Regions from separate parts of the Salinibacterium sp. dk2585 genome, predicted to be linked through region 2. Evidence: predicted binding sites of a transcription regulator. Region 2 holds the regulator's gene; the other holds the start of a gene.

Region 1 (4,364 bases), 690 kb from region 2:
TGACGGCGTCGTCTTGTCCGATGACGCGCTCGTGGAGTTCGCCCTCGAGTCGCGCGAGGCGGCTGCGGTCGTCCTCCGTGAGGCGCGCGGCGGGGATGCCGGTCGCGCGGGAGATGACCTCCGCAATCTCGCGCTCGGTGACTTCGAGCTGGCCGGCCGGGGCCGCCGTGAGCTTCTCGATGCGGTCACGGAGAGCGGATGCATCCTCGTAGCGTTCATCGGCGACGGCCTGGTTCTTGGCCTCCTCGAGTTCGGCGAGGGTCTGCTCGGGTGCCGCGACGACACCTGAGCGCAGTCGCATCCGTGCCCCTGCCTGGTCGATCAGGTCGATCGCCTTGTCGGGCAGGAAGCGGTCGGTCACGTAGCGGTGCGACAGCTCGACCGCCGCACGGATGGCCTCGTCGGTGTAGCGCAGGCCGTGGTGCTGCTCGTAGCGCTCGCGCAGGCCCAGGAGGATCTGCACGGCGTCGTCGACGCTCGGCTCGCCCACGTGCACGGGCTGGAAGCGGCGCTCGAGGGCCGGGTCTTTCTCGATGCGGCGGTACTCCTTAAGGGTCGTCGCGCCGATCAGGTGCAGCTCGCCGCGGGCGAGGCGGGGCTTGAGGATGTTGCCGGCGTCCATGCCGCCAGCGTCACCGCTGCCGCCAGCGCCGACGATCGTGTGGAGTTCATCGACGAAGACGATCACGTCGGGGTGTGCGCTGATCTCGTCCATGACGTTCGTGAGGCGCTCCTCGAAGTCGCCGCGGTAGCGGGTGCCGCTGAGCATGCCGGCAAGGTCGAGGCTCACGACGCGCTTGTCGCGCAGCTGCTCCGGCACGGTGCCGTCGACGATCGCCTGGGCGAGGCCGTCGACGATCGCGGTCTTGCCGACGCCCGCCTCCCCGATCAGCACGGGGTTGTTCTTGGTGCGACGGGAGAGGATCTCGATCGTCTGCTCGATCTCCTCGGCGCGGCCGATGACGGGGTCGAGGGCACCCTCACGCGCGCGGGCGGTGAGGTCGATCGAGTACTCGTCGAGGGTGGGGGTTTCGGGGGTTGAGCTGCCTTCGCCGGTTGAGCTTGTCGAAACCCCGCCCTCGCGGGTTGAGCCTGTCGAAACCCCGCGGTCTTCCGCCGTCGCCTGCAGGGTCTGCAGGGCCTGTGGCGTGACGCCGTGCTGCGCGAGCACCTGGCCGGCGGGCGCATCCTGGTTGGCGACGAAGACCCAGAAGAGGTGCTCGGGGTCGATGTAGGTCGAGCCGAAGGCGCGGGCCGCCTGGTAGGCGTCGAGGAGCGCGCGCTGCGCGGCACCCGTGAGCGACGGGGCATCCGTCGTCTGTTCGCCGTCGGCGGGCAGGCGCTGCTCGAGCGACTTCGCGATCTGCTTGCGGTCGGCGCGCACGGCGCGGAACGCCCCGTGGAGGCTCGTCTCGTCGAGCAGCGCGCGCAGGATGTGGAGCGAGTCGACCTCGCTGTGACCGTGCTCGCGGGCGAAGCGGGCGGCGCGGCCCATCAGCTCGGTCGTGCGCCGGCTGAGGAAACGGGTGATGTCGATGGGGCGGCCGGTGGCGCGCTGGCCCTGCAGGAACTGGGCGAGAAACTCGTTGAACGCGTCGCTACCGACGGGTCCGAAGAATGTAGGCAATGTGTCCTCCTGGCTTGAAGTTGAGTGCCTGTGACTCAATTTTATTCAACGGCGCCGCGGCATAAAAATTCCGCCTCACGCCAACTTTTCTCCGAGGTTCGTGAGACTCGGCCCAACTCCGTGACAAGCGGCCGTACGGTGTGCCCGTACGGCGGCGCGCCCACCCGGCGCGCCGGAGGACTGATCGAAGGAGGAGCCCACATGGCTGACCTGACCGGCAAGAAGATCGCATTCGTTGCGACGAACGGCTTTGAAGACTCGGAGCTCACCGAACCGTGGAAGGCCGTGAGCGAGGCGGGCGGGACGCCCGTGATGATCTCTCCCGAGTCCGGCTCGATCGAGGGCAAGAACGGCCACAAGCAGGCGGTCGATATGTCGACCTCGGATGCTTCTGCCGCCGACTTCCAGGGGCTGGTACTGCCCGGCGGGGTCGTGAACGGCGACACCATCCGCATGGATGAGTCGGCCGTGTCGTTCGTGCGCGAGATCTTCGCGCAGCACAAGCCTGTCGGGGCGATCTGCCACGGCGGCTGGATCCTGGCCGACGCCGACGTGCTGAAGGGCCGCAAGCTCACCTCCTATGCGAGCCTCCAGACGGACCTGCGGAATGCGGGCGCGGAGTGGGTCGATGAGGAGGTTGTCGTCGACGCGGGCCTCGTGTCGAGCCGCACCCCCGACGACCTGCCGGCCTTCAACTCGAAGATCGTGGAGGAGTTCGCGGAGGGCAAGCACGAGGGCCAGACCGCGTAGGCCTGCACAGCGAGAATGCCTCAATGCCCGCGGCAAAGCCTCTCAAGCTTGGAGCTCTGGCCTACGCAGCAGCGTCGACGCGCACATGCCCCACCCCCATGCGCGCCTGCCCCGGGCGGCACCGCACTCCCGTCAGTGCATGCCAGTGCCCTGCAGGTCCCGCGGGGTGGGGCTGCGGCTTGGCATGCGGATCGGTTGCTGTTCCGGATCGACGCTCGGCGGCGGGGTCAGCCAATAGTCGCCACCCGTTCGCGTGATTTCCCAGTGGTTGTTGTGCAGAAGCAGGTGATGGTGTCGACACAGTAGGATCCCGTCGGCGACGTTGGTTGCTCCCCCATCGCGGAACCAGTGTTTGATGTGGTGCGCCTCTGTCCAGGCGGGCGGGCGTTCGCAGCGGGGCCAGCGGCATCCGCCGTCGCGGGCGGCGAGCGCGATGCGTTGGCGCCGGGTGTAGAGGCGCTGCTCCCGCCCGACGTCCAGCGGCTGGCCGTCGGCATCCATGACGATTGCCTGGACTCCCTGCGCACAGGCGAGGCGTTCGACCGTGTCGATCGACACTGGGTCGGCCTGCCCTTCGATCGCGCCGCTGCCCCGTCGCTTCTCGAGAACGGGCGCTGCCCCGAGCACCCGGACGGAAGGTCGCCGTGTCCCGATCAGGGTGGTCGGCGCCGTGTCGGCGGCGATGCGGAGAAGCTCAAGGAATCCGTCTGACGCAAGCTGCTCTGTCGTGCGGCCGTCACTAAGTATGCGCTCGGCACGGTCGTTCTCGGGCGTTCCCTCTACGAACCGGGGCCCACCGCGGCGAGGAGAGGTGAGCTGGTCATAGCTTTCGCGGACGACGGCCGCAGTCTCGGGATCCATGTCCCAGACAAGCCGCGTCATCCCGTCGACGCGCTGGTAGATGCGCAGCGCCCTGGCCGCTCTGCGTGCCTCCTCCCTCGACGCGACGCCGGCGAGATCCAGTTCGTCCCGCAGGTCACGCGCCCGCCGGTACAGCCGGTCGGCGTCGAGAGGCGTGAAGATGGCATCGTCGCTGCCGCGTGTTGCTTCGAGGAGCAGTCGGGCCGCGGCATCCGCCAACATGTCGGCGGTGATGTCATCATTGGGCGCGCCGAGACCATTTGCGATGGAGTCCGCAGACGCGAGCGAAAGGTCACCGGAAGCAACGGCAGCGGACACCGCCGTCAGCCATGGGCGGCTCGGCGCGGTCAGTTCGCCGCTGCGCATGTCGACCCGGCCGCCGCGCTGGGCTTCGTCGATGGTGAGCCCAACTCGGACGGCTTGCCGCGCTTCGTTCGCGGTGGACCCGGTCGTCACCCGGATCAGTTCCTCCGCGGTGCGATAGCCGCCGCGCTGGGCGAGGCCGTCTGATCCGAGTTCGCGCGCGGACCGACGGGAGATCTGCGCCGCCACGAGCGCGGACCGCGACTCGATGAGACGGCGCTGCGCGGAGAGCTCGCGCTGGACAGCGAGCAGCTCGTCGTCGCTTAGGGCGTCGAAGAGATCGAGTGAGTCCGGCATGAGACGAAGCGCGTCAGTGGCCGACTCGAAGGTTGCGAGGCTGCCCGAAACCGACACCTGACCAAGCGATACGTCCGGACTCGACACCCGGTCAGACTGCACATCCGCACCCAGCGGGCGATCGGACGGCGCGCCCGAGAGGAGCACATGACGAGACGGCACATTCGAGTACCGCAGACTAACGGCAATACCCGCCTCGCGGGCGCCCCGCGCCTCAGACGGCAGCGTTGAGGCCGCATCTGTGAGCGTGAGCGAAGACATAACGCAAGCCTGTCAAATCGAACATACTTTCGAAAGATCTCGGCTGTGATCAGTGGATAAGTTCTCGAACCAACGCTTGGGGAGGAGCGGTCAGTCCCACCAGAAGCTCCACATGTGCGAGCCGACCAGGCGACGCACATACGGGGCGATTCCTTCGAAGCCATGGAACTGCGTGTCGTACCGACAGAAGTGAAAGTGTTCGCGA
Region 2 (4,364 bases):
CCTGGCGGCGGAGCGTCTCGCCGACCTGCAGCGCCTGCAGGCCGAGTATGCGAACTACCGCAAGCGGGTCGACCGCGACCGTGAGGTCAACCGCCTCCAGGCGGCACAGGACCTCGTTGCCTCGCTGCTCCCCGTGCTCGACGACCTCGACCTCGCCGAGTCGCACGGAGACCTGCAGGAGGGCGGCCCGTTCGCCCTCATCGCGCAGAAGCTCCGCACGACCCTCGAGAAGACAGGCCTGGAGCGGCTCGGCGCGAAGGACGACGAGTTCGACCCCAACCTTCACGAGGCGATCGCGCAGATCCCCAACCCCGATGTCACCGTCATGACGGTGCTCGACGTGCACAAAGTCGGGTACCGGATGGGCGACCGCCTGCTTCGCGCGGCGCAGGTCGCCGTCGCGGTGCCGCAGGAGTAGATCCACACCGCGGGTTGAGTAGCGCGGGATACCGACCTCGCCGGCACGGTCGGCGCTGGGGTCGCACAATCGCTGGCGCGCTTGTCCCCAGCTCCACCGCGCTACTCAACCCACGCGAACTTTTGAAAGGAGTCTGATGGCCAGTCAGGACTGGTTGGAGAAGGACTTCTACAAGGTGCTGGGCGTCTCCAAGGACGTTTCGGACGCCGAGCTGAAGAAGACTTATCGCAAGCTCGCGCGCCAATATCACCCCGACTCCAACCCGGGGGATGCGAAGGCTGAGGCCCGCTTCAAAGAGATCAGCGAGGCCAACGCCGTGCTCTCCGACCCGGAGACGCGCCGGGAGTACGACCAGGTGCGGGCGATGGGCATGGGTGCCCCGCGATTCAGGGCGGGCGGCCAGGGCCAGGCCGGTGGCTTCGAGGACGTCTTCGGCGGCATGTTCGGCGGCGGCGCTCCCGGTGGCGCAGCGGGCGGCGCCCGCGGCGGCTACCAGACGGCAGACTTCAGCGACATCTTCGGCGGCATGTTCGGGGGCGGCGGCTTCAGCGGCGGCGGCTTCCGCGGTGCCCAGTCGAAGGGGCGGGATGTCAACGCCACGACGACGCTCGACTTCGTCTCGGCCATCAACGGCGACACCGTGCGGCTGCAGGGTGTCACCGGCAAGCCAATGACGGTGCGCATCCCTGCCGGCGTCAGCGACGGACAGAGGATCCGACTCAAGGGCAAGGGTGAGCCGAGCCCCGACGGCGGCCCCGCCGGCGACCTGACCCTCACGGTCACCGTCAAGAAGCATCCGGTGTTCACTCGCGACGGCAACAACCTGCGCGTCGACGTGCCCGTCACCTTCGTCGAGGCCGTGCAGGGCGCCACGATCGAGGTGCCCACTCTGGGCGGCGAACCCGTCAAGCTCAAGGTGCCGCCGGGCACGCCGAGCGGCCGGGTGCTGCGGGTCAAGGGCCGCGGGGTGACCTCGGGGGGAGCATCCGGTGACCTGCTCGCAACCGTGCAGGTCGTGGTTCCAAGTCACCTGACCCCGGATGCCGCGAAGGCCGTCAAGGCACTCGCGAAGGCCCTGCCGGATGAGAACCCTCGCGATGACCTGATCGCCAGGGCGCGAAGGGGATGAGCATGGATCCCGCCGCTCCCCTCTTCGCCATCGCTGTCGCGGCCGAGCTGGCGGGAATGCACCCGCAGACGTTGCGGCAGTACGACCGGCTGGGCCTCGTCAGCCCAAAGCGCACGAGCGGCAAGTCCCGCCGCTACTCGATGCGGGATGTCGTGCAGTTGCGCGAGATCGCGGCGCTCGGGGCCGAGGGCGTCAGCCTTGAGGGGATCCGCCGAATCATGTCGCTCGAGAACCGCGTCATGGAACTCACGGAACGGGTGCGCGAACTCGAGACCGCGCTCGCCGACGAGATGCTGAAGCACTCCGGCCGTCGCGTGTTCGCCGCCGACGAGACCGGCGCCGTCGTCTCGTTGCGCGCGGGAGAACGCGTGCGTCGCGCCAACCAGGTCGTCGTGTGGCGGCCCCTCGAACGCGGCCAGTCATGACGGGGTTCGCCTTCGAGCGGCTGCGCCGTTGGCCAGACCTCGAGGCGCCCAACCTGTTCGCGTTCGATGCGAGTGATCGGCTGATCCTCGACGAGGCGGCCGCCGAAGTCGTCGCGCATCCTGATGCGGTCGTCACGATCGGCGACCGGTACGGGGCCCTGACGCTCGGCGCCGCGGCGCTGCACGGTGCCACGGGCATCCGCTCGCACCAGGACGCGCTGATCGGCGAACGCGCCCTCGACGCGAACGCCCACGAGCTCGGGCTCGACGGATGCTTCGCGCACCACGATCTCGACGCTGCACTGTTCCGGGGCGCGCGCACGGTGCTCATGCAGCTCCCCAAGAGCCTCGATCAACTCGACGAGGTTGCCGGGCTGATCGCCGCCCACGCCGACCCGGCCGTCGTCGTCTACGCCGGCGGACGCATCAAGCACCTGACCCCCGCCATGAACGAGGTGCTGGGGCGTCACTTCAGCGAGGTCTCGGCGACGCTCGCTCGGCAGAAGTCGCGCGTGCTCGTGGCCCGCGCGCCCCGCGCCGGTGACAGTGACTGGCCAAAACGCGAGTTCCACACCGAGCTGGGCCTGTGGGTGTGCGCGCACGGCGGCGCATTCGCGGGCACGCGGCTCGATATCGGCACGCGCTTCCTGGTGCAGTTCCTCGACCAGGTGAAGGCGAATGCGCGCACGGCCATCGACCTCGGCTGCGGCACGGGCGTCCTTGCGGCCGCGCTCAAGCGTTCGCGGCCCGAGCTGGAGGTGCTCGCCACCGACCAGTCGGCGACGGCGGTGGCATCCGCTCGCGCGACCATGGCGGCCAATGAGCTCGACGTGACGGTAGTGCGAGACGTTGGCCTCGCGTCGAGGCCGGATGCATCGGCCGACGTCGTGCTGCTGAATCCGCCGTTCCATGCGGGGTCGACCGTGCACTCGGGGCTCGCGCAGGCGCTTTTCGCTGACGCGGCGCGGGTGCTGCGTCCCGGCGGGGAACTATGGACCGTCTTCAACTCGCACCTCGGCTACCGTCCCGCGCTGCAGCGCACGGTCGGCCCGACTCGCATCGTGGGGCAGAACCCGAAGTTCACCGTGACGGTGTCCGTCGCTGGTGTTCGCGAAGACGCTGGAGTAAACTTGAGTTATACCGACTCAACTTCGGAGAAGAGGTAGTAATGGCCAACATGCAGGGGGCTCCGGCCACCGACGAGGAGCAGAAGTCCGCGCTCGAGCAGTACGGCGTCGACCTCACCGAGATCGCGCGCACGGGCAAGCTCGACCCTGTCATCGGTCGTGACGCCGAGATTCGCCGCGTGAGTCAGGTGCTCACCCGGCGCACCAAGAACAACCCCGTGCTCATTGGAGAGCCGGGCGTCGGCAAGACCGCGGTCGTGGAAGGCCTCGCGCAGCGCATCGTCGCGGGGGACGTGGCCGATTCCCTCAAGGGCAAGCGCCTCGTCTCGATCGACCTCGCGGCGCTCGTTGCGGGTGCCAAGTACCGCGGAGAGTTCGAGGAGCGTCTCAAGGCCGTGCTCAAGGAGATCAACGACTCCGACGGCCAGGTCATCACCTTCATTGACGAACTGCACACCCTCATGGGCGCCGGCGGCGGTGACGGCTCGGTCGCGGCGTCCAACATGCTCAAGCCCATGCTCGCCCGCGGGGAACTGCGCCTCATCGGCGCCACGACACTCAACGAGTACCGCGAATACATCGAGAAGGATGCCGCGCTCGAGCGCCGCTTCCAGCAGGTGTACGTCGGCGAGCCCTCGGTCGAAGACACCGTCGCCATTCTCCGCGGACTCAAGGATCGCTACGAGGCCCACCACCGGGTCGCGATCGCCGACAACGCCCTCGTCGCCGCGGCGACCCTCAGCAACCGCTACATCACGGGGCGCCAACTGCCCGACAAGGCGATTGACCTCATCGATGAGGCGGCAAGCCGCTTGAAGATGGAGATCGACTCCTCGCCCGTCGAGATCGACGAGCTCAAGCGCGCGGTGGACAGGATGCGCATCGAGGAACTGGCGCTCAAGAAGGAGAAAGACCCCGCGTCCAAGGCGCGGCTGGAGAAGCTCCGCGAGGACATGGCCGAGAAGCAACAGACCCTGGGCGAGCTCGAGGCGCGGTGGCGCAACGAGAAGTCCGCGCTGCAGGATGTCGGTGAACTCAAGAATCAGCTCAGCGACGCCCGCATCAGGCTCGACCTGGCCATGCGCGAGGGCGACTACCAGTCGGCGTCCAAGCTCAACTACGAGGTGATCCCGCGCATCGAGCAGAGCATCGCGGAGGCCGAGCACGCCGAGGTCGATGGCGAGCGCATGGTCAATGACCAGGTCACCGACAGCGACATCGCGGCCGTCGTCGCCGCCTGGACGGGCATCCCCGTCGGCCGTCTC

The links. Region 2 encodes HspR, which represses chaperone genes until heat shock. Its sites were predicted from a motif close to AAGTTGAGTCNNNNNGACTCAACTT; they were not measured.
Region 1: FVA74_RS10915 (ATP-dependent Clp protease ATP-binding subunit) is a predicted target of HspR. The motif match lies at 1,645-1,669, and genes of this name have one in related genera.

What each region holds. Positions count from the first base shown of each region.
Region 1 is NZ_CP042856.1:2,322,123-2,326,486, forward strand. Features, by position in the region: gene FVA74_RS10915 (ATP-dependent Clp protease ATP-binding subunit) at 1-1,627, opposite strand, end outside; gene FVA74_RS10920 (type 1 glutamine amidotransferase domain-containing protein) at 1,829-2,377, shown strand; gene FVA74_RS10925 (HNH endonuclease signature motif containing protein) at 2,510-4,159, opposite strand; gene FVA74_RS10930 (DUF4253 domain-containing protein) at 4,250-4,364, opposite strand, start outside.
Region 2 is NZ_CP042856.1:171,923-176,286, forward strand. Features, by position in the region: gene FVA74_RS00905 (nucleotide exchange factor GrpE) at 1-418, shown strand, start outside; gene FVA74_RS00910 (DnaJ C-terminal domain-containing protein) at 555-1,547, shown strand; gene FVA74_RS00915 (heat shock protein transcriptional repressor HspR) at 1,550-1,972, shown strand; gene FVA74_RS00920 (class I SAM-dependent methyltransferase) at 1,969-3,138, shown strand; gene FVA74_RS00925 (ATP-dependent Clp protease ATP-binding subunit) at 3,141-4,364, shown strand, end outside.